DNA from 3 places in the Streptomyces sp. NPDC059534 genome. Region 3 is predicted to be linked to each of the others. Evidence: riboswitches for the same ligand, from Rfam matches in the RefSeq annotation. Region 3 holds a riboswitch; each other region holds the start of a gene.

Region 1 (7,052 bases), on a different contig from region 3:
AGGGTCGGGTAGCGGTTCCTGCCGTTACAGGAACCGTATACCCCCCTGGGGTATTCCTCAACGCGAAATCGTGTCAGCCCCTGAGCTTCTTGAGCAGCTCCACGTCCGCCAGGTGCCCCGCCTTGCCGCCGGGGGTCTCGATGATCAGCGGCACGCCGTCGGTCGCCGGGTGGCCCAGGAGGTTCCGGAACCCGTCCTCGCCGATGTGGCCCATGCCGATGTTCGCGTGACGGTCCTTGCGCGCGCCGACCACGTCCTGGGAGTCGTTGGCGTGGATCAGCTTCAGCCGCCCCTCACCCACGGTCCCCACCAGCTGGTCGAGCGTCTGCGTCGCCCCGTGCGGCCCGGTCAGGTCGTGGCCCGCCGCGAAGATGTGGCAGGTGTCGAGGCAGATCCCGAGCTTGGGATGGTGATCGAGGGCGTCGAAGTACGGCCCGAAGTCCTCCGCGCGCGAGCAGAGCGAGAAGCCCTGGCCGGCCGTCGACTCCAGAAGCAGATACGGATCGTCCTCGTGCGTCAGCTCGTCGAGCAGCGGCAGCATCCGCTCCCGCACCTGGGCCAGCGCCACCGCGCGCGGGCGGCCGCCGGTCGCCGAGCCGGTGTGGACCACCACGCCCCGGGCGCCGATCTCCCGGCCCCGCCGCAGCGAGTGCCGCATCGACTCCACCGACTTCTCGACGGTGGCCTCGGTGTGGGAGCCGAAGTTGATCAGATACGGGGCGTGGACCCAGGCCGAGACCGACTCGGCCTCGCACTCGGCCCGGAACCTCTCGTCCTGGGCCGGGTTGCCGACCGGGGTGGCCCAGCCGCGCGGGTTGGCGACGAAGACCTGGACGGTCTCGGCGCCGAGCTCACGGGCGTAGCCGAGGCCGATCGTGGCGAGGCCACCGGCCACGGGGACATGGCCGCCGACGGGATTGCGCATCAGTTCCTACAGTCCCTTGATCGTGATCGTGACGGTGGAGCCCTCGGGGGCGGTCTCGCCGCCCTGCACGGACTGGCCCGACACCGTGTCGCCGAGATAGGGGAAGGACTTCTCGACCTTCACCTCGAAGCCCGCGTCCTCCAGGGCCGCCTTCGCCTCCGCGGTCGTCTCGCCCGTGACGTCCGGGACCTCGACCTGCTTCGGGCCCTTGGAGACGGTGAGGGTGATGCTGTCGCCCTCGGCCGCGCGGCTGCCCTCGGCGAGGGACTGCGCCGCGACGGCGCCCGCCTCCTCGGGGGAGTGCACCCGCTCCGGGGCGACCCGCACGGTGAGCCCGGCCTCCTCCAGCGCCGCCGTCGCGTCGGCGACGGTCTCGCCGGTGACGTCCGGCACGTCGACCGGGGAGCCCTTGCTGACCACCAGGGCGACGGCCGAGTCCGGGGCGCGCTCGGTGCCGGGCTCCGGGTCGGAGCCGATCACGGCACCCTGCGCCACGGAGTCGCTGAACTCCGTCGTGATCACGCCGGGCACCAGGCCCTCCCGCTCCAGGAGGCGTTTGGCCTCCGCGAGCGGCTTGTTCCTGAGGTTGGGCACCTTCACGATCCGGGGGCCGCGCGACAGCGTGAGGGTGACCGGGCCGCTGCCCCGGACGCGTTCGCCGGGCGCCGGGTCCACGGCCGCGACCGTGCCGCGCTCGTAGACGTCGCTGAAGGCCCGCTTGGTCGAGCCGACCTCCAGACCGGCGTCGGCGAGCCGCTGCGTCGCGGCGGCCTCGGTCTGACCGAGGACGGCCGGGACGCGAGTGAACTGGCCGGAATTGATGTACCAGACGCCGGCGCCCAGGCCGAGCGCGAGCAGGACGGCGACCACGGCGAGCAGAGGGCCGCGCGGAGGCAGCCGGCGGGCCGCGGGCGGCTCCGGGACCGGCAGCCGGTTTGTGTGCCGCACCTGCTGCGCGTCGCCCTCGGCCGGCACCGGCCGGGCGATCACACTCGTCCGGTCCTCGGCCGTGTCCCGGGCCTCCGACCGGGCCTGCGGGGGCACGGCGTCGAGCTGGTCCTCGCTCAGCGCGGCACGGGCCTCCCGGAGCAGGGCCAGCAGCGCGACGGCGTCGTGCGGCCGGACGTCGGGGTTCCGGGCGGTGGCGGCCGCGACCAGCTCGTCCAGCTCCAGGGCCAGCCCGGGGACCGCGGCCGACGGGGCGGGCACATCGGTGTTCAGGTGCTGGTAGAGCACCTGGGCGGGGGTGTCGCCGGAGTGCGGCTTGGCACCGGTCAGCATCTCGTACAGCACGACACCGCAGGCGTACACGTCGGCGCGGGTGTCCGCGGTGCCGTGCTCGATCTGCTCCGGCGCCAGGTACGAGACGGTGCCGAGCACCGAGCCGGTGGTCGCGGTCGCCGAACCCACGGCCCGCACCAGACCGAAATCGGCGACCTTCACCCGGCCGTCGTCCCCTATCAGGACGTTCTCCGGCTTCATGTCACGGTGCACGAACCCGGCCCGGTGCGCGGCGCCGAGCGCCGCGAGCACCGGTTCCAGGATGTCCAGCGCCGCGCGGGGCGCCAGGGCGCCGCGCTCGCGCAGCACGTCACGGAGCGTGCAGCCGGCGACGTACTCCATCGCCAGGTAGACGTAGGCGCCCTCGGCGCCCTGGTCGAAGACGCCCACGACGTTCGGGTGCGCCAGCCGCGCCACGGACTTCGCCTCGCGGATGAAACGCTCCACGAACACGGCGTCCGCCGCCAGCGCCGGGTGCATCACCTTGAGCGCGAGCACCCGGTCGAGCCGGGTGTCCACGGCCCGGTAGACCGTGGCCATCCCGCCGACGGCGATGCGCGCCTCGACGCGGTAGCGGCCGTCGAGCAGCCGCCCGACGAGGGGGTCCTGAAGGGTCGTGTCCACGGCGTCGAGTCTACGAGCCGGGCGCGAGCGCCTTGCCCCGCTGCCCCTCACTGCAGCCCACCTGTGACGCATCCCGCCCCACCCCGCCCACCCGGCCAAGGGCGGGGGCCGTACGGGGGTGGGGGTCAGAAGGCGGGGCGTTCGGGGTCCAGGGTGGCGCGGCCGGTGGTGGGGGAGGAGGGGTCGGCGAAGTGGCGGCGGGGGATGCGGCCGGCCCGGTGTGCGAGGCGGCCGGCCTCGACCGCGTGCCGCATGGCGGAGGCCATGAGGACCGGTTCCTGGGCGCGGGTCACCGCGGAGGCCAGCATGACCGCCGCGCAGCCCAGCTCCATGGCCAGCGCCGCGTCCGACGCGGTGCCGGCGCCCGCGTCGAGGATGACGGGGACGCCCGCGCGCTCGGCGATGAGCTGGAAGTTGTGCGGGTTGCGGATGCCGAGGCCGGAGCCGATGGGGGAGCCGAGCGGCATGATGGCCGCGCACCCCACGTCCTCCAGTTTGCGGGCGAGGACGGGGTCGTCGTTGGTGTAGGGGAGGACGGTGAAGCCGTCGTCGACGAGGGTCTCGGCCGCGTCGAGGAGTTCCTCCCCGTCCGGCAGGAGGGTCCGCTCGTCGGCGACGACCTCCAGTTTGATCCAGTCGGTGCCGAGCGCCTCCCGCGCGAGCCGGGCGGTCAGGACGGCCTCTCCGGCGGTGAAGCAGCCCGCCGTGTTGGGCAGGACCCGGATGCCGAGTCGTTCGAGGACGGAGAGGACCGAGCCCTGGACGGTCGGGTCGAGGCGCCGCATGGCGACGGTGGTGAGCTCCGTACCGCTGGCGATCAGGGAGCGTTCGAGCACGTCGAGGCTGGGGGCCCCGCCGGTGCCCATGATCAGGCGGGAGGAGAACTCGGTGCCGCCGAGCCGGAACACGTCGTCGGACATCGCGCTCAGCCTCCCTGCACCGCGGTGAGGACTTCCACCCGGTCGCCGTCGCCGAGCAGGGTCGCCGCCCACTCGCCGCGGGGGACGACCGTCTCGTTGAGGGCGGCGGCGATTCCGGAGCGGGCCGCGGTGAGGGTGGCGACGAGGGCGTCCAGGGAGACGGGGCCGGAGAGCTCGCGGGCCTCTCCGTTCACGGACACGTTCATGCGGGCTGCTCCAGACGTGCGGAGGAGAAACGGCGGGGGGTGAAGGGGCGTGCCTCGTCGGGGAGGGCGCCGGTGGTGAGGACCTCGGCCATGACGTCGCCGGTGACGGGGGTGAGCAGGACCCCGTTGCGGTAGTGGCCGGTGGCGAGGTGGAGGCCGGGCAGGGCGGTGGGCCCGAGCAGCGGGGCGTTGTCCGGCGACGCGGGGCGGAGGCCGGCCCGGGTCTCGGTGAGCGGCAGCTCGGTGAGGCCGGGGACGAGTTCGTGGGCGTCGCGCAGCAGCTCGTACACCCCGCCCGCCGTCACCGTGGTGTCCCAGCCGAGTTCCTCGCTGGTGGCGCCGACGACGAGCTCGCCGTTCTCGCGGGGCACCAGGTAGACGTGGCTGCCGCGGACGACGGCCCGGACGGTCCGGGAGAGGAAGGGGGCGTACGCGGGCGGCACGCGGAGCCGCAGTACCTGCCCTTTCACCGGGCGCACGGGCGGCAGGACGTCGGCGGGGACGCCCGCGAGCCGGCCGCTGAGGCTGCCGGCGGCGAGGACGACCTGGTCGGCCGTCACCTCGTCGCCCCCGGTGAGTACGGCGCCGCGCGCCCGGTCCCGTACGACCGTCAGCCGTTCGGCGAGGGCGCGGTGGAAGACCACGCCGGCCCGTTCGCAGGCGAGGAGGAGCGCGGCGGCGAGCCGGCGCGGGTCGACCTGGTGGTCGCCGTCCACCCGGAGTCCGCCGCGTACCCCGGGGGCGAGCATCGGTTCGAGGCGGCGGCATTCGCGCCCGCTGAGCCACTCGGAGGTGAGTCCGCAGCGGGTCTGGAGGGCGTGGAGTTCGCGGAGGTGGGCGCGGTCGTCGGCGTCGAGGGCGACGGCGAGGGTGCCGCAGGCGCGGTGGCCGACGTCGTGGCCGGGGCCGGTGGCCTCGGCGAGTTCGGCGACGAACGCGGGGTAGCGCTCGGCGGAGGCGAGGTTGAGACCGAGCAGGGTCTCCTCGCCGTAGTGGAGTTCGGTGACGGCGGCGAGCATGCCGGCCGCGACCCGTGCGGCCCCGCCGCCCGGGTCCGGGTCGACGACGGCGGTGCGCAGTCCGCGCTGCGCGGCCCGCCAGGCCGTGACCAGGCCGATGATGCCGCCCCCGACCACGAGGACGTCGGACCCGGAATTGGATGCTCCGTCGCCTCTGAGGACATCGGAAGAACGCATGGGCGTCCAGCCCCTCCCTTCGCCGGCATGACCCGGATCAGGTTCGTACGGTCGGAGGCCGCTCCAGCCTCCCTCTCAGCCCGGTCGTCCGGGCTCCCGCGAGTGCTTTACGCCCGTCAGACTAGCTTCCGCCGTGGAGGGGTCACAGACCCCTCCCTTCCTGATGGTCCGTCAGATACGTAAGGTGGTCGGGTGAGCGAGCAGAAGCAGGCCCAGCAGCGCGTCGTGATCGTGGGTGCGGGGATGGCGGGCGTCCAGACCGCGGTCGCCCTGCGGGAACAGGGCTTCACGGGCCCCGTGACCCTCATCGGGGCCGAACCCCACCAGCCCTACGACCGGCCTCCGCTGTCCAAGGCGATCCTCCTCGGCAAGGCCGAGGACTCGGCCTTCGACGTCGACTTCGAGGAGCTCGGCATCGAACTCCGCCTCGGCCTCGACGTCACCGGCCTGCGCGCCGCCGACCACGAGATCGACACCGAGGCGGGACCGGTCGGGTACGACACCCTGGTGGTCGCCACCGGCGCCCACCCGGTGACCCTGCCCGGCGCCGAGGGCGTCGCGGGCGTCCATCTGCTGCGGACCCTCGACGACGCCGTGCGCCTCGGGCCCGTCCTGGAGCGGCGGCACACCGTCGTGGTCGTCGGTGCCGGCTGGATCGGCGCCGAGTTCGCCACCGCCGCGCGCGAGGCCGGCTGCGCCGTCACCGTCGTCGAGGCGGCCGCCCTCCCCCTCACCGGCGCCCTCCCCGACGAGGTCGCCGCCCCGATGGCCGAGTGGTACGCGGCCAACGGCGCCGAACTCCTCACCCACGCGCGCGTGGACACCGTCGAGCCCGGCCGGGTCGTCCTCGCCGACGGCCGCTCCCTGCCCGCCGACGCCGTCGTCGTCGGCATCGGCGCCCGACCGGCCACCGGCTGGCTCGCCGGCTCCGGCGTCGCCCTGGACCCGAGCGGCGCCGTCACCGCCGACGACCGGCTGCGCACCTCCCTGCCCGACGTGTACGCCGTCGGCGACTGCGCCTCCTTCCCCTCGGCCCGCTACGGCGAGCGGCTCCTCGTCCACCACTGGGACAACGCCCTCCAGGGCCCGCGCACGGTCGCCGCGACGATCGCCGGGGCCGACCCCGGGCCGTACGACCCGGTGCCGTACTTCTGGTCCGAGCAGTTCGGCCGTTTCGTCCAGTACGCGGGGCACCACGCGGGCGCCGACGAGCTGCTGTGGCGCGGCGACCCGGCGGACGAGGCGTGGTCCGTGCTCTGGCTGCGCGACGGCGCCCCGGTGGCCCTCCTCGCCGTCGGCCGACCCCGTGACCTGGCCCAGGGCCGCAAGCTCATCGAGGCGGCCACCCCCGTCGACCCCGCCCGCGCGGCGGACCCGTCCGTCCCCCTGAAGGCGGCAGTCCGGTAGGGCCCGACTACCGGGTGTCAGTCCGGGATGGCAGGCTTGTCCTGTGACCGAGATTGACGTAAAGATCGATGCGCTCGTCCCCGCCTGGCTCTACGTGCCCGACATCGCGGAGATGCTCGATATCGAGGTGACGCGCGTGCGGCAGCTGATCAAGGAAGGTCAGCTCATCGCCGTGCGCCGCGGCCAGAACAACGCCCTGCAGATTCCCGCCGCCTTCATCCAGGACGACAAGATCGTCAAGGGCCTCGTCGGGCTCCTGACCGTGCTGCGGGACGACGGCTTCACCGACGAAGAGATGCTGGAGTGGCTCTTCACTCCGGACGAGAGCCTGCCGGGCACACCCGCGCAGGCGCTCAACGAGAACCGCGGCACGGAGGTGAAGCGCCGCGCCCAGGCGCTCGCCCTCTGACGCCCGCACGCACCGAAGACACCACCAGCGGTGTCGCGGGGGGGGGGGCCCCCCCCGGGCCGCCCCCCCGGCCCCCCCCCCCCA
Region 2 (7,052 bases), on a different contig from region 3:
CCTCCCGCCAGGCCCGCCACGGCGACGCGCCGAGCACGGCCGCGGCCTCCCGCAGCCGCTCGTCCACCGCCCGCAGTACCGGCAGCATCGTCCGTACGACGAAGGGGACGCCGACCAGCGCCTGCGCGAGGGGGACGAGGATCCAGCTGGCCCGCAGGTCGAACGGCGGCTCGTCGAGGGTGATGAGGAAGCCGAAGCCGACGGTGACGGCCGAGACGCCGAGCGGCAGCATCAGCAGCGCGTCGAAGCCGCGGACGAGCCGTCCGGCACGGCGGGTGAGGGCCGCCGCCGCGAGTCCGCCGATCGCCACCGCGATCGCCGTGGCGGCCACCGCGTACCGCAGCGAGTTCCCGATCGCCTCCAGCGGCGGCACCAGGAACGTGCCGCTCTCGTCGAGCGAGCCCAGCGCACGGTAGTAGCCGAGCCCGTACCCGCCCGATCCGGCGAACGAGCGCTCCACCAGGACGCCCAGCGGCAGCAGGATCAGCAGCGCCACGGAGAGCAGCACCGCGGCGAGCAGCGTCCACTGCCCCGCCCCGCGCGGCCGGCGCGCGGTCCGCTCCGGCGGGACGAGCCGCAGGGCGGTCTCCCGCCGCCGTACGGTCCAGGCGTGCACGCCGAGGATCGCGCCGACCGCCACGAACTGGACGAGCGTCAGCACGGCGGCCGTCCGCAGGTCGAGCAGCCGGGCGGTCTGCCGGTAGATCTCCGCCTCCAGGGTGGAGTACGCGTCCCCGCCGAGGATCTGCACGACACCGAACGAGGTGAAGGTGAAGAGGAACACCATGAGCGCGGCGGCCGACACCGCCGGCACCAGCGCGGGCATCGTCACCGTCCGCCAGGCCGTCCAGCGCGAGGCGCCGAGGACCCGGGCGGCCTCCTCCTGGCGGGGGTCGAGCTGGGACCAGAGGCCGCCGACGGTACGCACGACGACCGCGTAGTTGAAGAAGACGTGGGCGAGGAGGATGGCCCACACACTGGTGTCGAGCCGCAGCCCCCACAGCTCGTCCGTGAGCCCGCCACGGCCGACGACCGCCAGGAACGCCGTGCCGACGAGGACGGTCGGCAGCACGAACGGCACGGTGACGACGGCCCGCAGGACGTTCTTGCCGGGGAAGTCGAAGCGGGCGAACACGTACGCCCCGGGGAGCGCCACGAGCAGCGTCAGCGCGGTCGAGGCGAGCGCCTGCCACGTGGTGAAGCCGAGCACGTCGAGGATGTCCGGCCGGCTCAGCGTCGAGCCGATCGGGCCGAAGCTCCAGGTGCCGTCCGGCCGCAGCCCGCGCTCCACGATCGAGGCGACGGGCCACGCGAAGAAGATCCCGAAGAACGCGACGGGCAGGGCCATCAGTCCCAGCCGCGCCGCGCTCCCCTTGAGGCCGCGCCGTGCCGTGACGGCACGATCCGCTTCGATGCCGCGCCTTACTTCAGGACGAGCGACGACCACTGCTGGATCCACGCGTCGCGCTTCTCGGCGATCTTCTCGGGCACCATGGTCTCCGGCTTCTCGACCACCACGCCGTGCTTCGTGAACAGCTCGGGCAGCGCCGCGTCCTTCGCCACCGGGTTCACGAACATCTGCAGCGGCATGTCCTCCTGGAACTTCCGGGAGATCAGGAAGTCGATGAGCGCCTTGCCGCCCTCGGGGTTCTTCGCCCCGTTCAGCAGGCCCGCGAACTCGGTCTGCCGGAAGCAGGTGCCGGTGGAGACCCCGGTGGGCGCCACCTTCGGCTGCGGCTCGCCGTACAGCACCTCGACCGGCGGGCTGGAGGCGTACGACACGACCAGCGGCCGGTCGCCCTTGGCCTGCTTGCCGCCGGCCGAGCCGGAGAACTCCTGGTTGTAGGCGAGCTCCCAGCTGTCGACGGTCTTCACGCCGTTGGCCCTGAGCTTCTTCCAGTAGTCCTGCCAGCCGTCGTCGCCGTACTTCGCGGCGGTGCCGAGGAGGAAGCCGAGGCCCGGGGAGGACCGCTCGGGGTTCTCCACGACCAGCAGGTCCTTGTACGCCGGCTTCGCCAGGTCGTCGAAGGTGACCGGCGGCGCCAGCTTCCTGTCGGCGAAGTACTTCTTGTCGTAGTTGACGCAGATGTCACCGGAGTCGATCGGCGTGACCCGGTGCTCCTTGTCGAGCTGGTACGCGGCCGGGACCCGGTCCAGGCCCTTCGCCTCGTAGGGGACGAAGATCCCGTTGTCGAGGGCACGGGACAGCAGGGTGTTGTCGACGCCGAAGAAGACGTCACCCTGCGGGGAGCCCTTGGTCAGGATCTCCTTGTTGACGGCCTCGCCGGCGTCGCCGCTCTTCAGCACCTTGACGGTGAACCCGGTCTGCTGGGTGAACGCCGCCAGCACCTCCTTGGAGGCGTTGAACGAGTCGTGGCTCACCAGGGTCACGGTCTTGGGCGCGGGCCCGCCGGTCTTGCCGGCCGCGTCCCGGACGTCGTCGGTGCCGCACGCGGCCAGGCTGGTGACGCCGAGCGCCGCGAGGAGCGCTGCGGCGGCGGCCTTCTTGATGCTCACTGGATTTTCCTCCTGGGTGTGACCAGGAAGAGACGCGGCCCCGCCCACCCGAAGGTGGGCAGGGCGCAACAGCTTGAGTTACGACCGAACTTCCTACCCAGAATGACCTGGGCGAGGTTCAGAGGGTCTGCGGTCCTACGGTGACCGCACTCTCAGCGCTGTGGCGCTCCCCTGTCGGAATATGGAGATGTGTTCGACCTCAGACTACAAGGTCAGCGTTCGGCGGCCGCGAGCTGTCCACAGGCACCGTCGATCTCCTGACCGCGGGTGTCCCGCACGGTCACCGGCACCCCGTGGCGCGCGATGGCCTCCACGAACGCCTTCTCGTCCTCCGGACGCGACGCCGTCCACTTCGAACCCGGCGTCGGGTTCAGCGGGATCAGGTTGACGTGCACCCGCTTGCCCTTGAGCAGCCGGCCGAGCAGGTCACCCCGCCACGCCTGGTCGTTGATGTCCCGGATCAGGGCGTACTCGATGGAGATCCGGCGCCCGGACTTCTCCGCGTACTCCCAGGCCGCGTCGAGGACCTCCCGCACCTTCCAGCGCGTGTTGACCGGCACCAGGGTGTCGCGCAGCTCGTCGTCCGGCGCGTGCAGCGAGACCGCGAGCCGGCACTTGAAGCCCTCGTCGGCGAAGCGCAGCATCGCGGGCACGAGACCGACGGTCGAGACGGTGATGCCGCGCTGCGACAGACCGAGGCCGTCCGGCTCCGGGTCCGTCAGCCGTCGGATCGAACCGACCACGCGCTTGTAGTTGGCGAGCGGCTCGCCCATGCCCATGAACACGATGTTGGAGAGCCGCGCCGGTCCCCCGGGCACCTCCCCGTCCCGCAGGGCCCGCATCCCGTCCACGATCTGGTGCACGATCTCGGCGGTCGACAGGTTCCGGTCGAGCCCCGCCTGCCCGGTCGCGCAGAACGGGCAGTTCATCCCGCAGCCGGCCTGCGAGGAGATGCACATGGTCACCCGGTCCGGGTAGCGCATGAGCACCGACTCCACGAGCGTGCCGTCGTGCAGCCGCCACAGGGTCTTGCGGGTCGTGTCGTCGTCGCACGAGATGTGCCGCACCACCGACATCAGATCGGGCAGCAGCTCCCCCGCCAGCTTCTCCCTCGAAGCGGCCGGAATGTCCGTCCACTCCGCGGGATCGTGCGCGTACCGCGCGAAGTAGTGCGTGGACAGCTGCTTCGCACGGAACGGCTTCTCGCCGATCGCGGCGACTGCCTCCTTCCGCTCGGCAGGCGTGAGGTCGGCCAGGTGCCGCGGCGGCTTCTTGGCTCCGCGGGGGGCGACGAAAGTGAGTTCTCCGGGCTTGGGCATGGTGCTACCAGTGTCGCAGACACTTCCCAGTTCCCAGGGCTTCCGGCACCCGCCCCCGGTCGCCCCGGGCCGCCCGGGGCCGGCCTCGGACGCTCCCGGACGGCCCCGGAACGGGCCCCCTTCCACGGAACGTGAGAGGGCGCACACACCCGAGCGACGACCGCGTCACCAACGGCCCCACCACGACACCCACGCGCGCGATCAAGCTCACCGCCCGATCGCGTCGGACGCTCTCCGCAGCCACCCGATCCGCCGGCCAACCCCGCACCCAAAGCCTTCCGAATTACGGTCCCCTCTATTCGACTGCTTCGATCACCCGCCCGGACACGGCATCCACTGAACCCGAGATCAGCTGCGTTCCCTGAACTTCCACCAGCCACGTCGGGATCCATTTCCCATCGCGCTCTTCTGCCAGCAGCTCTGCCGACGCGTTGGGCTTTTGCGGGATGCCCTTACCAGTCGCTCCGGACTGTGTCACAAGGGCGGAGACGGCTTGATCCTTGGTGATGCGAGGAACCGGGAGCGCTGGGTCGGCGATGTTAAGCGCGATCAGCTGGGTGACCCTCCCGGAACGATCCACCTGTACATCCAGGCGCATGGGCATGAGAACTCCGTCGGCATTGCGGCGGCGCCAGCTTGTCATCCAACCGAGTTCAGCTTTTTCGCCCACAGCTACGCTGCTCGGCACCGAGCCCTCAAGGCCCCAAGGCGCACTTGTCTCAGCGTAGGATCGGGCAGTCTTTGCGGCCTCCTGGATACTCGAAGGAGACCCGCTCCTGCCGGGTACGAAATAGCCGCTGGGATCACCGGTGTTCGACATGTCAAGGTATGCAGTGAACTTGCGCCTATCAGGCCAGCTGAGCTCTACAGATCCACCCCCGACCAGCTGAGCCATGACGGTCCCCATATCCTCGGGGCCCCTTGCGAACTGCACTTGACTGATTTCGTAGTGATCGCCAAAGAATTTTCGGATTTCGACCTCGACGGCAGTCTCTTGCTCCGAGCTGGCGCGACCGATGCCGACCGTGTAAGAGACGACTTCCGGGGTGATGAAAAGGAACCATGTCCCAGCGAGCGCCAGGGACGTGCCGAGGGCAGCGATCCTGTTGCCGGCAACCAGCGGGCGTCTGAGCACTACTGCCGGCGGCCTGTCAAAGGAGGAAACTGCCCATCCGCAGAGCGCACCAGCGACGACCCCGAGGGTGTTCATGAGGAGATCACTGGTGTCGCACCCACGGCCGAGGAAGGTGAGGACCGCTTGCAGGGTTTCAATGGATACGGTGAGAAGCACTCCGCCGATCAGCGTGCCCAGCACGTGCCTTGTGGCCAAGACGCCAAGGAGGCCAATGGGCATGAAAAGGCATGCATTCAGTAGTCCCTGATCCGTCGTGAACGGTTCGACCAGGTCGCGGTTGACAACACAGGTACGAGCCTGCTGGTCGGGAGATCCAGTCGTCCAGAGAGTCAGGCTCACTACGGCAGTCACCGCGGCGGCGAATAGCCCACGCAGGACGGGTTTCTCTGAACTTGCAGGAGCAGTTCGGTATCCCAGAACTCCGATCACGGCAGAAGTCAGAGTGACCAAGAACACGAACATTCCATGCCCGTTGAAGACGGCGTACAGCAACTGATCACTCTCTACGTAGCCACAGGAAGTTACTCCTCGGTCATCCCCCGCCGCTCAGACGCAGGAGGTCGCCCGGAACGGAAGGGGCTTCGAGGGTTTCAGCAGGGGTCGGCGGCGGGGGTCTGGTACGTGGCACCGCCACTGGTGTTGAGGAGCCCGTTGGTCGGGTAGCAGCCGGACGCTACCCGACCACTGGTTGCTGTACTGAGCTCCGGCAGACATGCTCTTCCAGCCGGCCCAGGTGTTGGCGCCGCGCCGGAGATAGCCCAGTCTCGCGGTGATGGCGCTACCCCCGGACTTGTAATACTGAACGTCGATGTAACTTCCCGTACTGGTTTCTCCGATCCAGAGCACGCCATTGCTGAGGGTGGTGCATTTCGTGCCAGCCGTAATGTTGCCGGAACTCGGGCAGGAGAGTGCCTGAGTCGAGACATCCCCTGCGCTAGCCATGGACGCTCCACCAACCGCAGGTATCAGCGCCAGCGCGGCGATGACGGCAATTCCGGAAGCTGAAATACGCGTTTACCCTCCATAAAGGAAAATGACCACTACGTACAGGAACTGAGTGATCATGCAGGGATCCGAGCTCAGGGTCAAGCCCGCTTCGCACAGTCTGCCAACTCGAATGGGGCCGATACCCACTCGTTCCCGATAAACCATCATGACTGTTCTTCAGAGTCGACTCCATGAACCTTGCTATGGCTCGTTTTCGACTGCACGGTGTCGGCGTGAAGGGCGCGTTCGGCGGCCCAGGACCGCTGCTGGGCGATCGACATCAGCCACAAGAACCCCATTAGCGGTGGTCGCCAGGGATTCGGCCTTACGGCACCCGAGCTCGTTGGCCGCAGCTGGCTGCCTGACGGACAGGCCCTCACGGTGACAGGAGGCGCCAGCCAAGAAGGCACCTGCGAGGACGACACAGCCATGCGCGAAGCTGCCAGAGCCGAGGCGAACGGGTCGTCTGGCGGGCTACACCCGGATCGCTCGACGGCATGCCGGCGAGCCGTGAGCGGACTCGGAGCGCCGTGGACGGGCTCTTTCTGCCCGCGTCTCGGAACCCTCACGGCCCCGAGACGGCCCCGTGAGCTGAACAGGGCCCCGGTCCGCACTGAACGTGCAGGTCAGGGCCCTATCTCGCCAGGCGCATGGCGGGGAGGGGTGGTCAGGGGGATGGGGGGCCCGGTGGGGTGGCGGGGATGCGGGAGGTGAAGAAGAGGGCGAGGACGGAGGCGGCGGCGAGGATGGCGAGGGCGGCGCGGATGCCGTCGAGGCGGGCTTCGGCGTTGGCTTCGAGGGCGGCGTCGGTCACCTCCGGGGCGACTCCGGCCTGGTCGAGGGCCTCGGTGAGCTGGTCGTCCGAGAGGAAGGGGACGCCGCTCTGGAGTTCCACGACCGCCCGTTCCTTCACCTCGGCCGGGATCGCCGGGTTCTGCTGGACGCTCGCGAGGAAGGAGGAGGTCAGGGCGGCGATCATGAGTGAGCCGGCGAGGGCGGTGCCGATGGAGGCGCCGAGGTTGGTGACGGAGTTCTGGATGCCGCCGACCTCCGCGCTCTGGCGGTCCGGGACGGCGGACACGGTGACGGCGCCG
Region 3 (7,052 bases):
CGTCGCCGCCCTGCGGGAACAGGGCCTCATCGACGAGAACGGCAGCTGGGCCGCGGGCAACGCCCGCCTCTGGTTCCTCGGCGACTTCACCGACCGCGGGCCCGACGGCATCGGCGTCATCGACCTGGTCATGCGGCTCTCCGCGGAGGCCGCCGCCGCCGGCGGTTACTGCAAGGCCCTCATGGGCAACCACGAGCTGCTCCTGATCGGGGCCAAGCGCTTCGGCGACACGCCGGTCAACTCCGGCGCCGGCACGGCCACCTTCCAGGCCGCCTGGCTGCTCAACGGCGGCCAGAAGCACGACATGGACCGGCTCCAGGACGTCCACCTCCAGTGGATGTCCCGCCTCGACGCCGTGGTGCGGGAGGACGACCACCTCCTCGTGCACTCCGACACCACCGCGTACCTCGAATACGGCACGACCATCGAGGACGTCAACGACACCGTCCACGAGATCCTCAACCGGAACGACGCCGACGAGGTGTGGGACGTCTTCCGGAAGTTCACCAAGCGCTTCGCCTTCCGCGACGAGGCGGGCCCCCAGGCCGTCCAGGAGCTGCTCTCCACCTACGGCGGCCACCGGATCGTCCACGGCCACAGCCCCATCCCGTACCTCCTCGGCCAGGTCGGCAACGAGGAGGGCGAGGGAAGCGGAGGCCCGGTCGTCGACGGACCGCACGTCTACGCCGACGGGCTCGCGATCGCCATGGACGGCGGAGTGACCATGGCCGGAAAGCTACTGGTCGTCCAACTCCCCCTGAACGGCTGACGCATAACCCTGCGCATCCGGGGAAGTCGAATTCCGGAAACACCCTGTCAGGTCGTGGCGTCACCGCAATACCATCGGGTCATCCGTAGCAGGCTCTCCTCCGCTTGCGCCCAGCCGACCGTTTCCCACGGCTGATCCGGGCGCCTGCGGAGCATCGGGGGATGCACATGAACGTGGCTCCGCACCTGCTGACCGAGGATCGCGCCGAGTACGAGCGGGTCCTCGACGACGCACTGAGCACGGCCCACGCACGTCCGGATCTCGCCGGGGTCGGCACCCGCCTCACGGTCGCGCAGCTGCGCGCCATGACGCTGAACGCGACGACTCTGGTGACCAGCGCGGCGGCCGAGGAGTACGACCACTTCGTGAAGGTGCGCGAACAGAACCGCGCGGCCCTCGGGACCCGGGCGCCCGCGGCGGCCGCCGAGCGGCCCGGCCCCGGCGCCGGCGTCGTCGCGATCTTCACCGTCATGGTGCCGGTCCTCGCGGGCGCGGCCGCCGTCATATTCCTGCTGGTCGGCGCGGTCATCCACGCCCTCGCCCCCACCGTGGTGTTCGGCGCGACCCTGCTCACGGCCGGGCTGGTCTTCGGCGCCCTGGCCGCGGCCGGACTGCTCTGCGCGGCCGCCGGACTCCTCGTCACGGCCCTGCGCAACAGCCCGGTGCAGGTGAGCGCCGGCGGTCCGCCCGACGACGAGCTGTCCCTCGCCCGGGACGCCTGGCGCCACGCCCTGCTGGAACGCGGCATCCTGCCCTTCCTCCGCGACGTCCTCGCCGCCACCGCCCCGCCCACCGGCTCCCCGGGCCCGCCCCACCCCTGACAACGCCACCGGCCCGCGACTCCCCCGGGGTCGCGGGCCGGCTCATGCGCCGAGGGAGGGTCAGTCCGCGAGCGGCAGGTAGACGCGGTTGCCGCTCGCCGCGAACTCGGCGGACTTCTCCGCCATGCCGGCCTCGATCTCCTGCTGCGTGCCGCCGTGCTCACGCCGGATGTCCTGGGAGATCTTCATCGAGCAGAACTTCGGCCCGCACATCGAGCAGAAGTGCGCGGTCTTCGCGGGCTCCGCGGGCAGCGTCTCGTCGTGGAACTCGCGCGCCGTGTCCGGGTCGAGCGCCAGGTTGAACTGGTCCTCCCAGCGGAACTCGAACCGCGCGTCCGAGAGCGCGTCGTCCCACTCCTGCGCGCCCGGGTGCCCCTTGGCGAGGTCCGCCGCGTGGGCCGCGATCTTGTACGTGATGACGCCGGTCTTCACGTCGTCGCGGTTGGGCAGGCCCAGGTGCTCCTTGGGCGTGACGTAGCAGAGCATCGCCGTGCCCCACCAGGCGATCATGGCCGCGCCGATGCCGGAGGTGATGTGGTCGTACGCGGGCGCCACGTCCGTGGTCAGCGGGCCGAGCGTGTAGAACGGCGCCTCCTCGCAGATCTCCTGCTGGAGGTCGATGTTCTCCTTGATCTTGTGCATCGGGACGTGCCCGGGGCCCTCGATCATCGTCTGCACGTGGTGGCGCTTGGCGATCGTGTTGAGCTCGCCGAGCGTGCGCAGCTCCGCGAACTGCGCCTCGTCGTTGGCGTCCGCGATCGAACCGGGGCGCAGACCGTCGCCGAGCGAGTAGGTGACGTCGTACGCCGCCAGGATCTCGCAGAGCTCCTCGAAGTTCGTGTAGAGGAAGTTCTCCTTGTGGTGCGCGAGACACCAGGCGGCCATGATCGAGCCGCCGCGCGAGACGATGCCGGTCTTGCGGCGCGCGGTGAGCGGCACGTACGGCAGCAGGACGCCGGCGTGGACCGTCATGTAGTCGACGCCCTGCTCGGCCTGCTCGATGACCGTGTCCTTGTAGATCTCCCAGGTCAGGTCCTCGGCCCGGCCGTCGACCTTCTCCAGGGCCTGGTAGAGCGGCACGGTGCCGATCGGCACGGGGGAGTTGCGCAGCACCCACTCGCGGGTGGTGTGGATGTTGCGGCCGGTGGACAGGTCCATGACCGTGTCGGCGCCCCACTTGGTCGCCCAGGTCATCTTCTCCACCTCCTCCTCGATGGAGGAGGAGACGGCGGAGTTGCCGATGTTGGCGTTGACCTTCACCAGGAACCGCTTGCCGATGATCATCGGCTCGATCTCCGGGTGGTTCACGTTCGCCGGAAGGACGGCCCGGCCCGCCGCGATCTCCTCGCGGACGACCTCGGGGGAGACGTTCTCGCGGATCGCGACGTACTCCATCTCCGGGGTGATCTCGCCCCGGCGGGCGTACGCCAGCTGCGTCACCGCCTGGCCGTCGCGGCCCCGGCGCGGCAGGCGCGGGCGGCCGGGGAAGACGGCGTCGAGGTTCTTGAGCCCACCACCGCGCGGCGAGGTGTGCTTGATCCCGTCGTCCTCGGGGCGGCCCGGGCGGCCCGCGTACTCCTCGGTGTCACCGCGCGCGATGATCCAGTTCTCGCGCAGCGGCGGAAGGCCCCGCCGGACGTCGGTGTCGATGGTGGGGTCGGTGTACGGGCCGGACGTGTCGTACAGCGTCACGTCCTTGCCGTTGGTGAGGTGCACCTGACGGACCGGCACCCGGAGGTCGGGGCGCGAACCCTGGACGTACCCCTTGTGCCAGCCCGGCGTGCGCGCGCCGTCGGCGGAGCCGACAGAGGCGTCGCCCTGGTCGGAGGCAGGCGTGCGTGCATCCTGAATGGTCATGAGACCGATCTCCCTACGCCGGCATTACCCGGTAACAGGTTCGGCGGTCGGCGCAGCCTCCTCCCGTACGTGCGTACGGTGATCAGCGCCCTCTCAGCCCGGTGCTCCGAGCTCCCGCGTGTGCAAAGGTGCCACCACGCTAGCGTCATCCCTGGCGTGCTGAACAGTGGGCCCCCGTCGTTCTTGCGATGATCGGTCGGTGACTTCCCCCCAGCAGACCCCCGAGTCCCACGGCCACGCCCACGGTCCCGGCCACGGTCCGGGGCACGATCCCGGCCCCTCCCACGGGCACGGGCACAGCCACAGCCATGGCCCGGCCGCGCCCGTCTCCCGGCATCTGCGCAAGGTCATCGCCGCCGTCCTGATCCCGTTCGCCACCGCCGTCGTGGTCGGCCTGCTCGTCCTGTGGCCCGGCGGCACTCCGTCGCACGAGCGCACCGGTGTCGGCTTCGACCGGCAGACCGAGCAGGGCAAGGTCGTCGACGTCGAGCAGGTCGACTGCAAGTCCGTGAACGCCGCGCAGGTCCCGCCGACCGGGGACACCTCCACCCCGGAGGGGCGCGAGGCGGTCAACGCCCAGCAGGGGGAGTGCGAGAAGGCGACGATCGAGGTCACCAGCGGCCCGGAGAAGGGCCGGACGTTCGTCGAGATCGTGCAGCCGGACGCACCGCGCCAACTGCACGAGGGCCAGGGCGTGGTGGTGGCGTACGCCCCCGACGCCCCGCGCGACCTGCAGTACTCGGTGACGGACGTGAACCGCAAGCTGCCGATGGCGGTGCTCGCCGGCATCTTCGCCCTCGCGGTCGTGCTGGTCGGCCGGATGCGGGGGCTGATGGCGCTGATCGCCCTCGCCCTGAGCTTCCTGGTGCTGACGTTCTTCATCCTGCCGGCGATCCTGCAGGGCTCGAATCCGCTGGTCGTTGCGGTGGTCGGATCGAGCGCGATCATGCTGATCGCGCTCTACATGTGCCACGGTCTGTCGGCCCGCACCTCGGTCGCGGTGCTCGGCACGCTGATCTCCCTGCTGCTGATCGGTCTGCTCGGGTCGCTCTTCATCGGCTGGGCCTCACTGAGCGGCAACACCGACGACAACACGGGTCTGATCCACGGCCTGTACCCGGAGATCGACATGTCCGGGCTGCTCCTCGCCGGGATCATCATCGGTTCGCTCGGTGTGCTCGACGACGTGACGGTGACCCAGACCTCGGCGGTCTGGGAGCTGCACCAGGCCGATCCGGGCATGGGGCCGCGCGCGCTCTACCGCGCCGGCATCCGGATCGGCCGCGACCACATCGCCTCGGTCGTGAACACCCTGGTGCTCGCCTACGCGGGTGCCGCCCTCCCGCTGATGCTGCTCTTCTCGATCGCGCAGAGCAGCATGGGGACGGTGGCCAACAGCGAGCTGGTCGCCGTGGAGATCGTCCGGACGCTGGTCGGGTCGATCGGTCTGGTCGCGTCCGTCCCGCTCACCACGGCGCTGGCGGCACTGGTGGTCTCCGCCGACCGGGCGGATCCCGACGGCCGGCCGGGCACCGGTGGCCGCAAGGCCGCGGCGGTACGGGGCGGAAGGCGCCGTCGCGCCAAGTGACGGCTCAGGCGGGTCCGGCGTACTCCTCGTGACGGCTCAGGCGGGTCCGGCGTTCTCCTCGGCCAGAATCCGTCCGAGCGCGGCTTCGAGGTTGTCCTCGAAGTCGCCGAGTGTCCGTTCCTGACCAAGCGGAACGAGCTTGTCCGTGCGATCGAGGAAGGCGACCAGCGGCGGCGCGCTCGCCCGGAACAGGGCGCGGTCGCCGCCGACCTGGAGCCGGATGGAGACATCCGACAGCCCCTCGGGCTCGGTCGGCGCGATGTGCACATCGCCGTCCCCGCTGGGGCGGTTGATCCCGTCGAGCAGCAACTCCCTGCCGAACGCCCAGGTCACAGGCGCGTCTCCGGGGAGGTGGAACGTCATGCACACCGCGTAAGGATCCCGAGCCTCGTATCGCAGCTCTACCGGGATCTTGAAGGAGAGCTCCTCGGAGACGAGGAAGCTCATCAGGACCTCGGCCTGAACCGACTCTCGCATCATGTACCCCGCAGTAGATGAAGCAGTTGTGTAAACACAGCTGCTGAAAGCTGTGACCGAAACGGCCAGGAATGATCCCCCATGGCCCTCTTGACGCAATCGTGCTGTACGCGCTAGCAGATCACAAGGAGTGATTTTTCAGATACTGATAGAGAACGCGAGTGAACTGAAGAGCCTTCCGATCTCCGTACGTAGCCGCTCGACTGCTGGGAGCAACCGTTCTTCCTGGTGAAGGGGGAGGGAAATGGCCATCGCACCCGCGACGGAGCCCGCCGTAATGGGGATCGCGGCACAGACCGTGCCGAGCGCATATTCCTGACGCTCTACCAGGGGCTCCATTCGCCCTAAACCGCCCAAACGCTCCAAAAGAAGACTCCGGTTACGCACCGTGTACGGAGTGATGGCTTCCACTGGATGGCGATCAAGGTGGTCTTGACGAGATTTCAGATCGAGTTGACTCAGCAGACACTGCCCGATCGCATGGGCGTGCGCGGTCTCGCGGAAGTCGGCCCATTCCTCCACTGCGGGGGCGGAAGGGGTGTCAGCGACGGCGACGAGTTCGATCTCGCCCTCGCGGTAGACGGCGAAGTAGACCGGCACACCGATCTCGTCCCGCCAACGGGCAAGGGAGTCTTCGATCTTGATGCGACGATTCTGCACGTCTCCGCCGCCGGCCAGTCGGACGGCGGCGTCGCCCAGGACGAACACACCCTTCTCGCGGCGTAGATAGCCCTCGTGCGTCAGGGTGCGGAGCAGGTGGTACGTGGTGGGCAGCGGGAGGCCCGTCTCGCGGGCGAGCTGTTTGGCGGGAGCGCCGTCCACGTGGGAGGCAACGGCCTCCAGGAGTCTCAGTGCCCGCTGCACCGAACCGATCAGGGTAGGCGCAGCAGTCTGCGTAGCCGTGGCCAAAGGTCACCCCCAGGCGTGACGACGGATGCACTGCACCCGCCCGCGGGGGCCGCCCCCGCGCGCCCGCCGGGCCTGAGGAAACCGCTGGTCAGCGCGGGGGTCTACACCCGTAGTCCCCAAGACGGCGGAGAGATTCCACTCTAGTGGCAGCCCCTGGGCCCATGCCCTGATTCGACCAGGGGGTTCCCCCGCGCGGGCTAATACCCTCCATCGGCTTCATACTGATCAGTAGCTTGTGCTACCAGTCCTCACGCGACCCGGTGGAGGAGCTGAACTTCCTTACGACGTAGATCAGTCCGGCGACCAGGGCCACGAAGAGCAGCACCTTGAACAGCAGCCCGACCACGAAAGCCAGGACGCTGGTGATCAGTCCGCCGAAGACGAGCAGGGCCAGGGCCGGTATGGCGACCCACTTCACCCACCACGGCATCCCCGCGACAATCTCCTGTACGGCCATCGTCCCTACCTCGCTCTCGGATCCGTCCCGCGCACTCCGCGCCGGACATCCTCAAGGCTAGGGGCCGGGAAAGTCCCACGGGGCCCCCGAGGCCCCTGCTCTCCCCTGATCCGCCCCCTAGGGGCTTCGGCTCCGGGACCCTCAGCCCTCCGGCGGCGAGAAGACCACCATCAC

The links. A riboswitch is a leader RNA that binds a small molecule or an ion and turns the genes downstream of it on or off. The one in region 3 is predicted to bind thiamine pyrophosphate.
Region 1: it holds a riboswitch for thiamine pyrophosphate, as region 3 does, so the genes downstream of both, thiO (glycine oxidase ThiO) here and thiC (phosphomethylpyrimidine synthase ThiC) in region 3, are expected to answer to the same signal.
Region 2: it holds a riboswitch for thiamine pyrophosphate, as region 3 does, so the genes downstream of both, ACFVZH_RS19365 (thiamine ABC transporter substrate binding subunit) here and thiC (phosphomethylpyrimidine synthase ThiC) in region 3, are expected to answer to the same signal.

The regions. Positions count from the first base shown of each region.
Region 1 is NZ_JBHWAQ010000002.1:317,905-324,956, forward strand. It holds gene ACFVZH_RS03755 (deoxyribonuclease IV) at 74-925, opposite strand; gene pknB (Stk1 family PASTA domain-containing Ser/Thr kinase) at 932-2,830, opposite strand; gene ACFVZH_RS03765 (thiazole synthase) at 2,956-3,750, opposite strand; gene thiS (sulfur carrier protein ThiS) at 3,756-3,956, opposite strand; gene thiO (glycine oxidase ThiO) at 3,953-5,152, opposite strand; TPP riboswitch at 5,150-5,262, opposite strand; gene ACFVZH_RS03780 (NAD(P)/FAD-dependent oxidoreductase) at 5,345-6,559, shown strand; gene ACFVZH_RS03785 (Rv2175c family DNA-binding protein) at 6,603-6,968, shown strand.
Region 2 is NZ_JBHWAQ010000015.1:100,150-107,201, forward strand. It holds gene ACFVZH_RS19360 (ABC transporter permease) at 1-1,348, opposite strand, end outside; gene ACFVZH_RS19365 (thiamine ABC transporter substrate binding subunit) at 1,423-2,517, opposite strand; TPP riboswitch at 2,590-2,700, opposite strand; gene rlmN (23S rRNA (adenine(2503)-C(2))-methyltransferase RlmN) at 2,730-3,836, opposite strand; gene ACFVZH_RS19375 (VanZ family protein) at 4,132-5,463, opposite strand; gene ACFVZH_RS19380 (MFS transporter) at 6,626-7,052, opposite strand, start outside.
Region 3 is NZ_JBHWAQ010000020.1:102,767-109,818, reverse strand. It holds gene ACFVZH_RS23700 (metallophosphoesterase) at 1-769, shown strand, start outside; gene ACFVZH_RS23695 (hypothetical protein) at 931-1,590, shown strand; gene thiC (phosphomethylpyrimidine synthase ThiC) at 1,651-3,447, opposite strand; TPP riboswitch at 3,441-3,575, opposite strand; gene ACFVZH_RS23685 (YibE/F family protein) at 3,647-5,035, shown strand; gene ACFVZH_RS23680 (SsgA family sporulation/cell division regulator) at 5,072-5,512, opposite strand; gene ACFVZH_RS23675 (IclR family transcriptional regulator) at 5,651-6,421, opposite strand; gene ACFVZH_RS23670 (DUF5326 family protein) at 6,660-6,878, opposite strand; gene ACFVZH_RS23665 (cupin domain-containing protein) at 7,020-7,052, opposite strand, start outside.